2 linked regions of the Robertmurraya sp. FSL R5-0851 genome follow. The protein of the gene in region 1 interacts with the protein of each later gene in a pairwise test. Links are inferred from orthologs where the notes say so. Each region holds a gene or a part of one and is shown on either strand. Other genes may lie near its edges.

The links.
Region 2: the proteins of serC (region 1) and selB interact in binary tests that used the Escherichia coli proteins (3 or more experiments, as listed by UniProt). The link is inferred for Robertmurraya sp. FSL R5-0851 from one-to-one orthologs.

Annotation. Positions count from the first base shown.
Region 1 is NZ_JBBOOE010000001.1:1,146,004-1,154,132, forward strand. Bases 2,022-5,014 are described here. They hold serC (3-phosphoserine/phosphohydroxythreonine transaminase), read right to left. Parts: upstream 4,060-5,014; coding sequence 2,983-4,059; downstream 2,022-2,982. Other genes in these bases: MKX65_RS05955 (tryptophan transporter), read right to left, coding at 2,326-2,853; MKX65_RS05965 (HIT family protein), read right to left, coding at 4,218-4,637. In the rest of the region: MKX65_RS05935 (DUF3267 domain-containing protein), read right to left, coding at 1-278; MKX65_RS05940 (DUF1878 family protein), read left to right, coding at 469-804; MKX65_RS05945 (HTH-type transcriptional regulator Hpr), read right to left, coding at 805-1,377; MKX65_RS05950 (YtxH domain-containing protein), read right to left, coding at 1,628-1,984; MKX65_RS05970 (ABC transporter ATP-binding protein), read left to right, coding at 5,150-5,890; MKX65_RS05975 (ABC transporter permease), read left to right, coding at 5,883-7,091; MKX65_RS05980 (DUF4023 family protein), read left to right, coding at 7,145-7,261; MKX65_RS05985 (EcsC family protein), read left to right, coding at 7,342-8,067. UniProt on the Escherichia coli protein: Catalyzes the reversible conversion of 3-phosphohydroxypyruvate to phosphoserine and of 3-hydroxy-2-oxo-4-phosphonooxybutanoate to phosphohydroxythreonine. Is involved in both pyridoxine and serine biosynthesis.
Region 2 is NZ_JBBOOE010000001.1:2,027,503-2,033,019, forward strand. Bases 1-2,949 are described here. They hold selB (selenocysteine-specific translation elongation factor), read right to left. Parts: upstream 2,441-2,949; coding sequence 560-2,440; downstream 1-559. Other genes in these bases: MKX65_RS10220 (STAS domain-containing protein), read right to left, coding at 1-506; MKX65_RS10230 (SMC family ATPase), read right to left, coding at 2,707-2,949. Also shown: more of MKX65_RS10230, read right to left, coding at 2,950-5,517. UniProt on the Escherichia coli protein: Translation factor necessary for the incorporation of selenocysteine into proteins. It probably replaces EF-Tu for the insertion of selenocysteine directed by the UGA codon. SelB binds GTP and GDP.

The DNA.
Region 1 (8,129 bases):
GTTGGAATAAAACCCAACTTAATATCTACAATTTTTCTGATCTTCTCATTCATATGAGCAATTGGTAAAAAATGTAGAAGTTTATGAGCCGGATACAATAAAATTAATGCTAAAATAAAATAAATAAAATGATTGTCATAAAAGGCTGTTGCAACAAATAAGTATGTTGCCGGAATATAAAGTAGAATAAAAGTAAATAACATAGTTAAGGCAGACAGTATAAAAAGACGCTGCGATCCATATTGTCTTGTAAAGTTTATTGTTTTCCAGCAATTCAAGCGAATCAGCCTCCAAATGGAGATATAAGTATTTTGTAAGCTTCATATGTTCCACTTACTTTAGATACTTTACGATGAACAGATAAAAAAATCAATAGGAAAACAGCAAACAATTTTCGATAAATTTTTTGTCATATCATTTTACATTTTATACAATAGAATGAAGGAAGAATAGAAAAGAGGTAGAAGGATGTTTGACGAGGAATTATTAGAAAGAATAAAGCGCTTAGAGTACCATCAATCCTTACTTTTAAAGATGATTGGTAGTAATAATGGCAAATTTGATCTGTTAGTAATTGAAAGAGGTTTATCTGAACGTGATGTACAGGTATTTTGTACGAATTGTGAACGAATGAGCATAGAATTGGAAGAACAGAAAGCGGAAGGCTTTGTATATTTTCATCCGCTTTTTAAAAAGTTTAAAGAAGAATTACATCCACGCTTACAAGTAGAAGAAGTAATTCATGCGTGTATCCTTCAAAGACTGTTTCTACCACTAATGGATGAGCTTAAAAGGTACTTATGATTATACATACTCAGACGATGATTTTTTCTTTGTAAGCTTTCCTTCCTTCTCTTCAAAATCCTCTTCAATGTTTCTAAAGGATGTTTCGAAAATCTCCATAAAGTCGTCCCCATAAATATTTCGAACAATGGCCATTACCTCAATGATATCTGGAAACTTGCCGTATAGTTCCTTTAATGGCAAAGCACCTGAGAAAGCAGCATTTCCTGATGGTTCATAGTGTTCCATTAAGTCCAGAAGGATGCTTTCTCCTTTATCCGTAATTTGTACATACGTGTTTCGCTTATCATTTTCCTTTTTAGAGAATTGTAAAAGTCCTCGCTCCTCTAGTTTCTTTGAAAAGTTAAAAGCTGTTGAAACATGCATGACCCCAAATTTCGCCACATCAGAGATGGATGCACCATTTAGATGGTAAGCAATCCATAAAATATGATGTTCATTAATGTTTAGATCATGTGGCTTAATCCAATGTTGCCAATCCTTTTCAATGGCTTTCCAGAGAGCTTTGCTTAGTTGTGCAATTCTCTGACTAAATAGCATTGCTTCTTTCATTGTATAATCTTTTCCCGCCATCCCTATTAGTCACCCACTTTTTTTTGTCTATTATTTTCATTATGCCAATAAAACAAAAATTAATAAAGATGTAATTTACAAAATTTTTAGAAATTAGATAAAATTTTATTTCCAATTAAGAAGATAGTGATAGATTTATAAGATTTATGGAAATAAACGTTAAATAATATGAGAAGATTTCCATTAAATAAAAAAAATCCTTCTTTTCATATGAAAAAAAGGACAGACAAAATCTTAAATTCTAGAGTGATTAATTTTTTCCTAAATCATTTTCAAGTTTGCGTAACGCTTCTTGTATCAAATCTAGCTCTATTTTAATCGCATGTTGGTTGTCGGCCGTAGACTCCTTCCAGGCTTGTACACTAATTTTAATATCTGTTATCAAGCTTGAAAGGACGACTTTCCCTTCTTTAGTTACTGAAGCAACCTCTTTGCTCAGATCTCGTATAGAAGTGCTTAAAGCGGCCAAATTTTGTCTCCATTCCTCTTCAGAGCGAACTAGGTTTTTCCGCAGAGCAACACCAGATTGAGGAGTTGTTAGGAGCGTAGCAATACCACTAGCAATTCCACCAACTACCACTCCTAGAAGAACTTTCTTTGCATTCATAAGCTCACCCCTAATAAACGTTTATAGGACTTATATTAACATGATTCATCATGGGTAAACATGTTGTTTCACATAGATTATATAAAACAAGCATATATATAAATATTTCACGAACAAGTAGGTGGTATGGGTGGTAAGCTTATTAGTTTTAATAAGCATTATTTGTTTTGTAGCCGCAGTTTTCTATATGTTATCACTATTGAAACCAGGTTTTTATCCTCCAAAAAAGCGGTTGAAAAAGAGGGCAAGTGCATTTTTAGGGACTGGAATCATCCTTTTGTTAGCTGCCATTCTTCTATCCAGCATAAAATAGAAAAGAACCCTTAAAGGGTTCTTTTCTATTAACTAGAAGTAACTTGCTGGTTAAGTTTTGTTCTTTTAACAATTGCATAGGCAATTGGGTAAAGTACAATCATAGCAATTGTGTTAACCACCGTAGCAGGTAAGACCACACCAGCAAATAATGCGGCAAATGGACCAGGTAACCCAGCGATTACACTAGCTGCACTTAAGAATACAAGTCCGGACACAACTGTACCAACAGCAGTTAATACACCAACACTAACCATATTGTTTCTAAACTTCTTAAGAGCTAGAAATAGGCCAAAGAAAACAAAAGCAGTGATAGGCTTATCGATAATATTCGGGAATAGTCCTCCAGGAAAGCTTGTAGTTAAGCCAGAAATGATGCCTGTTACTAATGAAACAAGCAGCACATTTTTCTTTTCTGGAAATAGCATAATTCCTAAAAACATCATCGTTAACATCATGTCAGGCTTCATTCCAAAAAGAATTGGTGGAACTACTGCATGTAATACCGCACCCATACCCACTAGTAATGATAGTGCAACAAGATTTTTCGTATTCATTTCTCATCTCTCCTCGTCTGTTCTTCTCTCATTTTCGTTCCTCCTATAGTGCACTCTTTGCCTATAGCGAAAAACTTGCTCTTATTATATCACACTACAAATTATATAAAAAGTTAACTAATCTGGTTATTATTTTTGCGAAAACTTCTTCATGAACTCAGCTAGCTTTTCAACATTCTCAAGAGGAACAGCATTATAAATGGATGCACGGCAACCACCGACTGAGCGGTGACCATTTAAACCAACAAAGCCTTCTTCTTTTGCCTGTTGAAGGAAAACTTTTGTTGCTTCTTCACTTTGTAAAGTGAAAGTCACATTCATCTTCGAACGGCTATTAAGTGTGGCATGCCCATTATAAAAACCTTCACTCTCATCAATGGCATCGTATAGAAGCTTAGCTTTTTGATCGTTGATTTTTTCTATTGCTGTCACACCACCTTGATTTTCAACCCAATCAAGTACAAGCTTCAATAAATAAATAGCGATTGTTGGCGGTGTGTTATATAAGGAATTGTTGTCTGCATAAGTTTTGTAATTAAGCATGGTTGGTAACGCATCTGTGGAGCGTTCTAACAGGCTTTTCTTTATAATAACAACAGTAACTCCTGAAGGTCCTAGGTTTTTCTGTGCTCCAGCGTAAATTAGTCCAAATTGATCCACTTGAATAGGCTTGCTTAAAATATCACTCGACATATCTCCGATTAAAGGAACAGGCGAATTTGGGAAGCTTTGCCATTGTGTACCAAAAATTGTGTTGTTACTAGTAATATGAAGGTAGGCAGTATCAGATGAAAGATCTGAAAGAGTAAACTCCGGAATAGAGTTATAATTGCTTTCTTTACTTGAAGCGAGGATGCTCGTTTGTCCAACTTTTTTTGCTTCCTTTAACGCTTTTTCAGACCAAGCACCGGAAAGGATGTAGGAAGCGGTTTGACCTTCCTTCAGCAGATTCATTGGAACCATAGAAAACTGAGTGCTAGCGCCACCTTGTAAGAAAAGGACTTCATAATCATCAGGAATGTTCATTAGCGTTCTAAGCTTTGAGATGGCACCATCGTGAACTTCCTCATAGGGTTTACTTCTATGGCTTAACTCCATTACCGACATGCCGGTACCATTAAAATTAAGCAAATGCTTTTGAGCTTCAATTAGAACCTCTGCCGGAAGAGCAGCTGGTCCTGCATTAAAATTAAGTGCGCGATTCATACAATACATACCTCCAGTTAGATGTTTACGGTTTAAAGCAGCAAAGAAAAAAGATATATTTATCCTAACAGAAATTCGTACTATGTAAAGATGAGAATTTGAACATTATGAAAATTTTAAAAAGGAAAAGAAAAAAAGACTGTCCGAAAAGAACAGTCTTACAATTCGCTACTGATAGAATCCGCAATTTTACGAAGATCGTCTGGCGTGTAGTTACTTTGATTAGACTTCCAAACAGCACCGAATCCATCTCCTTCACCATAGCGTGGAATCAGATGCATGTGGAAGTGGAACACGGATTGTCCAGCTTTTTCACCATTATTATTCACAAGATTTAGACCAACTGGGTGATACGCATCTTTAATGGCATTGGCAATCTTAGGAGCCACTTTGAATAATTCGCTAGAAATTTCGGGAGTCAATTCGTATAGATTTTCCTTATGTACCTTTGGAATGATTAATGTATGTCCCTTTGTTACTTGGCTTATATCTAAAAACGCAACCACGTGGTCATTTTCAAATACTTTCGCTGCGGGAATATCTCCATTCACAATTTTGCAAAAAATACAATCGCTCATTATTTGTCCCTCCTATTCATATATATGTATATTTTACCATAGAATTTAAACAAATAAGAGGGCAGGATTCGCCAGGAATCCCGCCCGTTCTTGAAGGGGAAAGCTTTTTAATCGTTCTATAGCAATAAATTCTCTTTGATAAACACCTCATTTAAAAATGATTTGTCTATAGAGATTTAGATCCTTTGTTCAAGCGAACCATCCCCTTATCTTTATATGTTTTACAACTTATAAAGCATAGCAGATTGGTCTTTTGCGAACACCTCATTTATAAAAATGTGGTTAGATCAACGCATATAGGAACGTTTAACGTATCGTGATTGATTATTATCGCCCACTGACACCTCATTTCGATGATTGAACATCTACTTGTTGCTCCCCTTCGAATATTATCATGCCCGCATTAAGAGGTTCTATACAAAAAGAAATGAAATTTTTTTATAAATGCCTATTTCTATTTTTTAGAATGACATTTTGTTAAAATGGTGCTAACAACTAATGGAGGAAGATAAATGACACTTTTGCAGCTTTCAAATATAACCGGTGGATATACTAGAAACCCTGTTTTAAAAGACATTTCTTTTGATGTGAAAGCGAATGAAATTGTAGGTCTAATTGGACTGAACGGGGCAGGCAAAAGCACAACCATTAAACATATTATTGGCTTGATGGAGCCACAATCGGGTGAAATTACGATTAATGGAAAAGCGATACATACAAGCAAAGAGGAATATCGAAGAGAATTTACGTTTGTACCCGAAACACCCATTCTTTATGACGAGTTAACATTGGATGAGCATTTACGTTTAACTGCTATGGCATACGGTCTAGAAGAAAAGACCTTTCAGGAGAGAAAAGAAACCCTGTTGAAGGAGTTTCGAATGAGTAAGAGGCTAAAGTGGTTTCCTGCTCATTTCTCAAAAGGAATGAAACAAAAGGTAATGATTATGTGTGCTTTTTTGGTTCAGCCTTCTCTTTACATTGTGGATGAACCTTTTGTAGGTCTGGATCCACTTGGAATTCAATCTTTGTTAGATCTTATGAAGAAGATGAAGGAAAGCGGTGCAGGGATATTAATGTCTACCCACATACTTGCAACGGCGGAAAGATATTGTGATCGGTTTGTTATTCTTCACGAAGGTAAGGTTCGTGCAAAGGGCACTTTAGCAGAATTAAGGGAGCAATTTTCAATGCCAGATGCTACACTTGATGATCTTTATATCCAACTGACAAAGGAAGAAGATTATGTTTGATGCACTTAAGTTGTGGAGGGAGCGACTCGGTACAGCAAGTAAAGAAATTGGTCGTTATTCTCGATATATTTTTAACGGTCATATTGTCATTGTCCTGGTATTTTTATTAGGAACGGCTGCTTTCTACTATCAAGAATGGGTAAAGACATTATCAAGCGATTTTCCCGTAGCCCTATTAATGGCAATCATTTTGTCCCTAGTGGTTACAATTAGTCCTATTTTTACTTTTGTAGTTGATCCTGATAAAGTGTTTCTTCTTGCCCTTGAAGAAAGACTTCAATCATATTTTAATCGCAGCATTCTTTTGAGTTTTTTCATTGGCTTGTACTTGTTAGTACTTTTCCTCGGTGTCTTAATGCCGATTTATGCTCAAGTAACAGGAAGTGGTTTTCATCATTTCCTCCCGTTTCTTGTCGTCTTAGCAGGGCTAAAACTGTTAAATCTGTATATTAGATGGAGAGTACAATATTATGTGGAGGAGTCCACTCAAAGGCTAGATACGGTCATCCGGTTTGTGGTGAATGGAGTATTTTTATATCTTTTGTTCAATCAAGCAGCTATTTGGTTAATTGGGGTTGTCGCTTTTTTATTACTTCTTCTTTTCTTTACTTACTATAACCAAACACAGAATAAGGGGTTAAAATGGGAGCGTCTTATTCAGCTAGAAGACAGAAGAATGATGTCATTCTATCGCTTAGCCAATCTGTTTACAGATGTTCCGAAGTTAAAGGATGAGGTAAAGAGACGCAGGTGTTTAGATTGGATACCCTCAAGTTTGCCCTATCATCAGGATGCTACTTTTTTACATTTATTTCTTCAAACTTTTATCAGAGGTGGAGATTATTTAGGCTTGTGGATACGTCTGACTGTTATTGGAGGACTAGTCCTTTATTTTGTCACTTTTGGATATGGACAAATTCTTTTTGTTGTACTGTTTCTTTACTTAACAGGTTTTCAATTACTCCCATTATGGAATCACCATCAAAACAAGCTATGGATACAGTTATATCCAGTAAAAGAAATAACGAAAAAAATATCATTTCAGAAGCTTCTTTTTGTCGTATTAAGCATTCAATCCCTTTTACTATCCATTTCAATCATCTTAAAGGGTGACTTGATGATTAGTGCTGTTGCATTGTTCGCAGGGGTTGCATTTAGTTATTTGTTTGTATATCAGTATAGTCATAAAAAGCTGACGTAATTTTTGCAAAGCTGGTTACACTATGACTACCCAGAAAAGAAAGGGGAGTCATGATGGAAAATACAAGTCAATTTGTTGATAAACTGGCAGAAGATAAAAAAAAGGAACTAAAAAATAAGAAGCGTGGAAATAATCACCCAGAGAAAAGGCTTCCGAATAAGCAGCATTAAGTTGAAGAAGGCGAATGCCTTCTTCTTTTTTGAAACAAAAGTCTTGTTTGAACGTATAAAAGAGAGGAGGGGAAATTTTGATGAATGAATACGAATTAAAGATTTATCATGAAATTGTTTTATGGAAACGGAAATTATTAAAAAAATCACCAATCCTTCAGCGAGTATCCAAAAAATCACAGGGAAAAATTAATGAGTTAATCCCTGCAAAGGCGCATCAATTCATCACTGATAGTATTAAACAAATGGTTAAAGCTCTACTAGTAGGGTCATATATCACGACAAAGAAAGAGAATAGGGCAGGTTCATCTTTAATGGAAAAAGATAAAATGGCTGCTGAAAAACTTTCCTTTTACCGAAAAACAGCCACTCTAGAGGGAGCAGGAACAGGAGCAGGAGGGATTTTTTTAGGTTTAGCTGACTTTCCGCTGCTACTGTCCATTAAAATGAAATACTTAAGTGAAATGGCTACCATATACGGTTTTAATCCCGAAAAGCTTGAAGAACGAATATTTATTTTACATGTGTTCTCACTAGCTTTCTCAAGTGATGAAAAAAGACTGGAAACATTTGAGGTGATTGAAAATTGGGAGGCAAGAAAACAAAATTATGAAGATCTGGACTGGCAATCTTTCCAACAAGAGTACCGAGATCATATTGACTTTATAAAAATGCTTCAGCTAGTCCCTGGGATTGGAGCCGTTGTAGGGGCATATGCAAACTATAATCTTCTAGACTCTTTAGGAGAAGTGGCAATGAACTGTTATCGTCTTCGTTTACTTAAAAGGGCCCCACAACCTGAGTAGTAGGGCATTTTTTTATGCTTGAGACAATAAGGCTTGATTAAAAGTGAGGGGGATTTGAACAA
Region 2 (5,517 bases), 880 kb from region 1 along the record:
ATAACGGGAGAGGCTAATTCATTTATTAATTCCTGCTGTGCACGCAGGCGGCTCTCAGTATATTCATTTAATTCCTCAACAAATCGTAGCATCACAAGCTTAAAGGCTTTAATAATCATACGATTCCATACATTTATTGAGTGTCGGTCATATGTCCCCTCATGGATGGTCGCAAACTCTTGAAGAAAATCTAGATACTGGTCTTGTACTCTAAAAAACTCTCGTAATGTAAAATGGTTAGGAGTTTGGAAATGTGGTTCATCCTTAACAATTTCTAGTATCCAATTTTGTATGTCTTGTGTGAATTGCTCTTCATCTTTAATAAATATTTCGCAAAGCTGTAAGTGAAAACGATAGTTTTGCTGTTTTAAGTTTTCAATGACTTCAGGATCCTTGGAAGAATACACTCCGGCAGGATCACTCTTATCCAAGGAAGCATACCAGTCTTCTGTTAGCTGCCAAGATTTATCAAGTAAAAACTTATGTAGCTCTTTATTTCTATGCATTCATTTTCCCCCTATGTAATCGCGATCGTAGCAACATAAATATGATGCTACATTTATAACCACACTCGCATGTTTTCAACTCGTTTTGTGATTTGGTTCTCATCTAATCGCTCTAAAAAAGGAATCATGTATTTCCTTGATAATCCGAGTATTTCTTTTGCTTTCCCTACATCAAACTCTATATTCGTTTCAGCTTTAAGCCTATTCACTGCTTCTGTAAAAACCTCTCCATGATAGTAATAGGATTCGTCAAGAGAAATAATCATTTCTCGTTCGATCCAATATCTTTTAACGTCCTCGACTAAGGCGTCTGGAATTCCCGCTCCTTTAATATATTCCTGTAAATATTTTACTTGAAGACCATCTCTTTTTAAATCATTTAATAGGTTGTCTGTTCGTTTCATCCAACTAGGCGGAACATGAGGAGTAAAAGAGGATAAGGAAACAAATTGTCCCTTTCTCTGAAACAGATTCGTAGCAGACCCTTGTTCAATTACATATTCGACTAACGACTTCGGATACCATTTTTGTAAGCCTTGTAGGAGCTCGGCTTTATTGACCCCATTGCGTAGTGGGAACTGGTTATGGTAGTCATTTAAACGATCGAACAATTCTTCCTCAACATCCTTAATGATGGCTTGTAGGGTGTATTCCTTGCTAGAGTAGTGGATAAATTCTTCCCCAGCAAGAGCAAGAGAAACTTCCTCCTGATCGAGAGAGGTCCGCTTAATGAGTTCATCGATGGACAAACTCTTGGCCTCGATTAACGCGGCAGTTAAGCGTTCGGCCGGTGACCCTTCTTTCTTTTTCGCCAACTCTTCAATCGTTTGATGTCCGAAACGGTACTTCTCACCTTTAGGATCGATAACCCAGCCCCCGCCGATCGTTTCCTGTGGGCTAGGTCTGCGTAAAATAAAACGATCTCCACGCTTTGTGACGATTTCCTCCTCGAGTCTTAATTGACAAAGGATTTCCCCACTTTCAGCTTTCAGTTCATTACGGTCAAAAAATACAATTCTTCCCATCACTTCGGCCGTTCCGATATGACATTTAATCGGCATTCTTTGCTTTACCAGATATTCAAGGTCCTCTACCATGTGGATGGCAACGTCAACTGTACGAGTGATATTAAAATGCTCGGAGGAAACAAGTACATCGCCGCGTTCAATTTCCTCTTTAGATACGTTTGATAAATTAATCGCTACTCTTTGACCAGCGAACGCTTGTTTAGCTGGTTCGTGGTGAACCTGAAGCTGCCTTGCTCTAACTTCAATTCCTCGAGGCATAATCGTAAGAAGTTGACCTTCCTCAACCGCCCCTTCATACAGGGTCCCTCTTACAACCGTTCCCTGTCCTTTTACGGTGAATACTTGGTCGATTGGCAAGCGAAATGGTCCCTTTGTATCACGAACGTCTTGCTGTTCTAGCGTTTTTATAATTTGTAATTTAAGTTCGTCAATTCCTTTATGTGAAAGGCTGTCAACAAGGACGTAAGGAGAGTTTTCAAAGACCGTACCGTTTAATTCTTCATAAATATCATCTTTTACTAATTCTGAAAATTCCTCATCGACCTTGTCCATTTTTGTAATCGCAACAATACCTGAATGTATTCCTAAAAATCCGAGTATTTCAAGATGCTCCTTTGTTTGTGGCATAACTCCTTCATCTGCTGCGACGACAAGAACGACCAAATCGATACCTGCCACCCCAGCAATCATTTGCCTAATAAATCGCTCATGTCCCGGAACGTCAATTACTGATATTTGTATATTTTCACTCTCATATAAGGGGGCGAACCCTAGTTCTATCGAAATTTGTCGTTCTTTTTCTTCTTTTAAACGATCGGTATCAACATTGGTCAGTGCCTTCGTGAGTGTTGTTTTTCCGTGGTCAATATGACCAGCCATGCCTATTGTAAAATATCGTTTTTCCATGTTTGCACCTACTTTAATGTTCTCCACTCTTTTACTTTATCTTTAAAATGTTAATTGCTCAACTTTTTTGGTGTATGGTTACCTGCCGTTTCCCATTATGATATGGAATAAAACTGTAATGGAATTGTAATAGAATTGTAATAGAATTGTAATAGAATGATTCCAATGCTCACCTTGGATAAGCTGAACATTCATACCAATTATTACTATTTTATTCCTCTAATAATCTAAAAACCAGGAGTAAAGTAATTTACTCCTGGTTTTGGTTAATTAATAAATTGAAAGTGAGTAGTACTTCCACTCTGGCTAGCAACAACCTCTAGTCGCACATCAATTCGTTCCTTTAGCTCAGGTACGTGTGATATGATCCCAACTAGTCGTCCGCTACTTTGAATGTCAATGAGTGCCTCAATCGCTTGGTCAAGTGATTCTGGGTCCAACGTACCAAAGCCTTCATCAATAAACATCGTCTCTAGGGAAACACCACCCGCATAATTCTGGACAACATCAGCTAGTCCAAGTGCTAAAGAAAGTGAGGCTTTAAAGCTCTCTCCACCAGATAATGTTTTTACGTGACGTTCTTGACCCGTATATGAATCAATGACGAGGAGCTCAAGTCCGCTTTGTGTGTTCCCTTTTGATTTATCCATTTTTCGAAGAAGTTGGAATCTTCCACTCGTCATTTTTTGCAATCGTCCATTCGCTTCTCTTAAGATGTCGTCTAAAAAAGAACCAAGTACATATCTCTCAAATGTGATTCGTAGATTATTGTTGCCTTTTGAAATATCGGCAAGATTACCAATTATTTTGTACTGTTCTTCCATTTGCTTCATTTCTTTGTTCAAGGAATAAATCGTTTCTAATATCTGTTCGTTTTCTCGCTTTTTAAAGCTTAAGTCACTCTTTTGATCATCAATCTCTTTAATTTCCTGAGTCATTTTATCAATGAGGTCAGTTAATTCTTGAAGATGGGGCATGGGTACATCCTTTAATTGTCCTTCTAATTCTGTGTAGCGATCGGTTGCTGAGCGAAGTGACTCACGATAGTGTGTAATCTCTGTTTCCATTTGTTGAAGTTCCACTTCGGAGCGCTTTGCTGTTTCATATTGCTTATAGTTTTGAAAGCCTTGTTGTTCTAGTTTTTCCTTAAACACTTCTCGCTCCACTTGAAGCTCGTCCTGTTTCGTCTTCTTTGACTGATGGACTGACTGAAGCTGTCCTTCAATCGTGGAAAGGGAAACTTTAGAATTTTGTAGTGCTATTTGTGCCTGTTCAAGCTTGGTGTTGAGTTCGTGTAACTGGCTTTGCTGACGGATTACTTCTAGGTCGAACATATCAACTGAACGAAGTGCTTCAGGAATTGTTTCTTGAAGTCTAGTAAAATGGCTGTTTTTTTCAACGAACGAGAGTCTAGCTTCCTGGTAGGATTCGTCTAGCTCTTTGGCCTTCAGTGTCCATTCCGCCTTTGCTGTTTCTAGTTTCTTTAGGCCCTCCACAATTGTATCCAGCTGTTCAAGACCTGTTTGTAATTTTAGTTGCTCCGCCTCGACATCACTTTTCTTACTTAAAACGGTCTCTTTGAAAGTAGATAGTTCCTCAATTGAAAAATCAGGCTTACTCGCTTGTAAAGACTCTAGTGTTTGAGAGACTAATAGTGTGGAGGCTTCCACGCTCGATTGTAACTTGTAACTTTGTGACTGTCCTTCGTTTCTCTCTTTCTCTAATACTTCAAGCTGTTGTTTCGCAGCTTTCAAATCGGCTTCATTTGGAATGGTTTTATCTTCCAGATGAGTCGGTTTTGGATGGTGTTCTGACCCGCAAACTGGACAAGGAGCACCGTTTTGAAGCTTACTGGCTAGTATAGAAGCTTGTCCATGCATCCAGCTGTTTTCTAGTTCTTCCACGAGAGATTTGGAATCCAAGTAGCGTGCAATTGTTCGCTCAAACTCCGCTTGTTTTCGATTGTATTTCTCTTCTAAAGTTAACAGGTTTTCCCTCTGTTTTTCTAGCGAAGAAATTAGATCTGCTTCACGCTTTAACTCTTCAAGGAGGTTTTTGTTTTCTAGAAAAACAAGTTTGCTTGCATCTATTTCTTCTTTTTTCTGGGCGTATAATTTAAGACGATGTTCAATTTCTGTTCCCTTTTTTTCCGCTACTGTCTTGTCCTCTTCCAGTTTTTTACATTGTAGTTGAAGGTCGCGGATTTCAGCTTCAAGTTTCGCATAAGAGTGTACATCGTCCTTTAAGGATCTCAGTTTGTGTATTCCTTCCTCTAATGCTCTTCTTTGAGGTTCTTTTTCCTTTTCGGCTTGCCATGCTTCTTCAAGTTTTTGCCCTTGAACCAACAATGCCTTTTGCTTTTCTTCCAAGTCATTCGCTTGAGTTTCGTAAGCGGTTAGTTCTTTTTTTAACCTAGAACATAGTTGCTCTTGCTGTAGCAAGAATATCGCTTTTTTTCCTAATTCTACGTCATGCCTTTTTTTCTCAAACATTTCCTTTTGGCTTTCAAGGCGCAGCTTGTTCTGAAGGGCATTTTCCTTTGCTTCGAACTGTTTTATAACGATTTCTGCCTCATAAAGCTTTTTTTGCTCTACTTGACGCTGTTGATTTTTTTCCGATATTTCTTTTTCAAATAACGAGATTTGCTCTGTCATTGCTTGAATTTCTTCTATTAATGCCGGTACAATAACAAGATCATTTGTACTGCCCGCTTCCATATACTCTTTTAAATCCTCTGTAAACAAGGCGTGTATTTTTCGAATCGCAAGGTTACGGTCTGCAAGCTGTTTTTCTACAGCTGCTTTTAAAGAAGCGGCTTCTTCTTTTAGCTTTTCCTCAATTTTCTTATACAGCTGAGTATGGAATAAGCGTTGCAGGATGGCTTCTTTTTCTTTGCTATCAGAGGTTAATAACTTTCTAAATTCCCCTTGTGGGATCATAATAATTTGGCGGAATTGATTGCTGTCAATCAGCATGATTTGTTTTATTTTTTCATCCACATCACGAACATTAGATGCGACGATTTGCTTCGTTCCATCCTCATCGTATACATACAGCTCAGCTTTTGCGCCAATTGA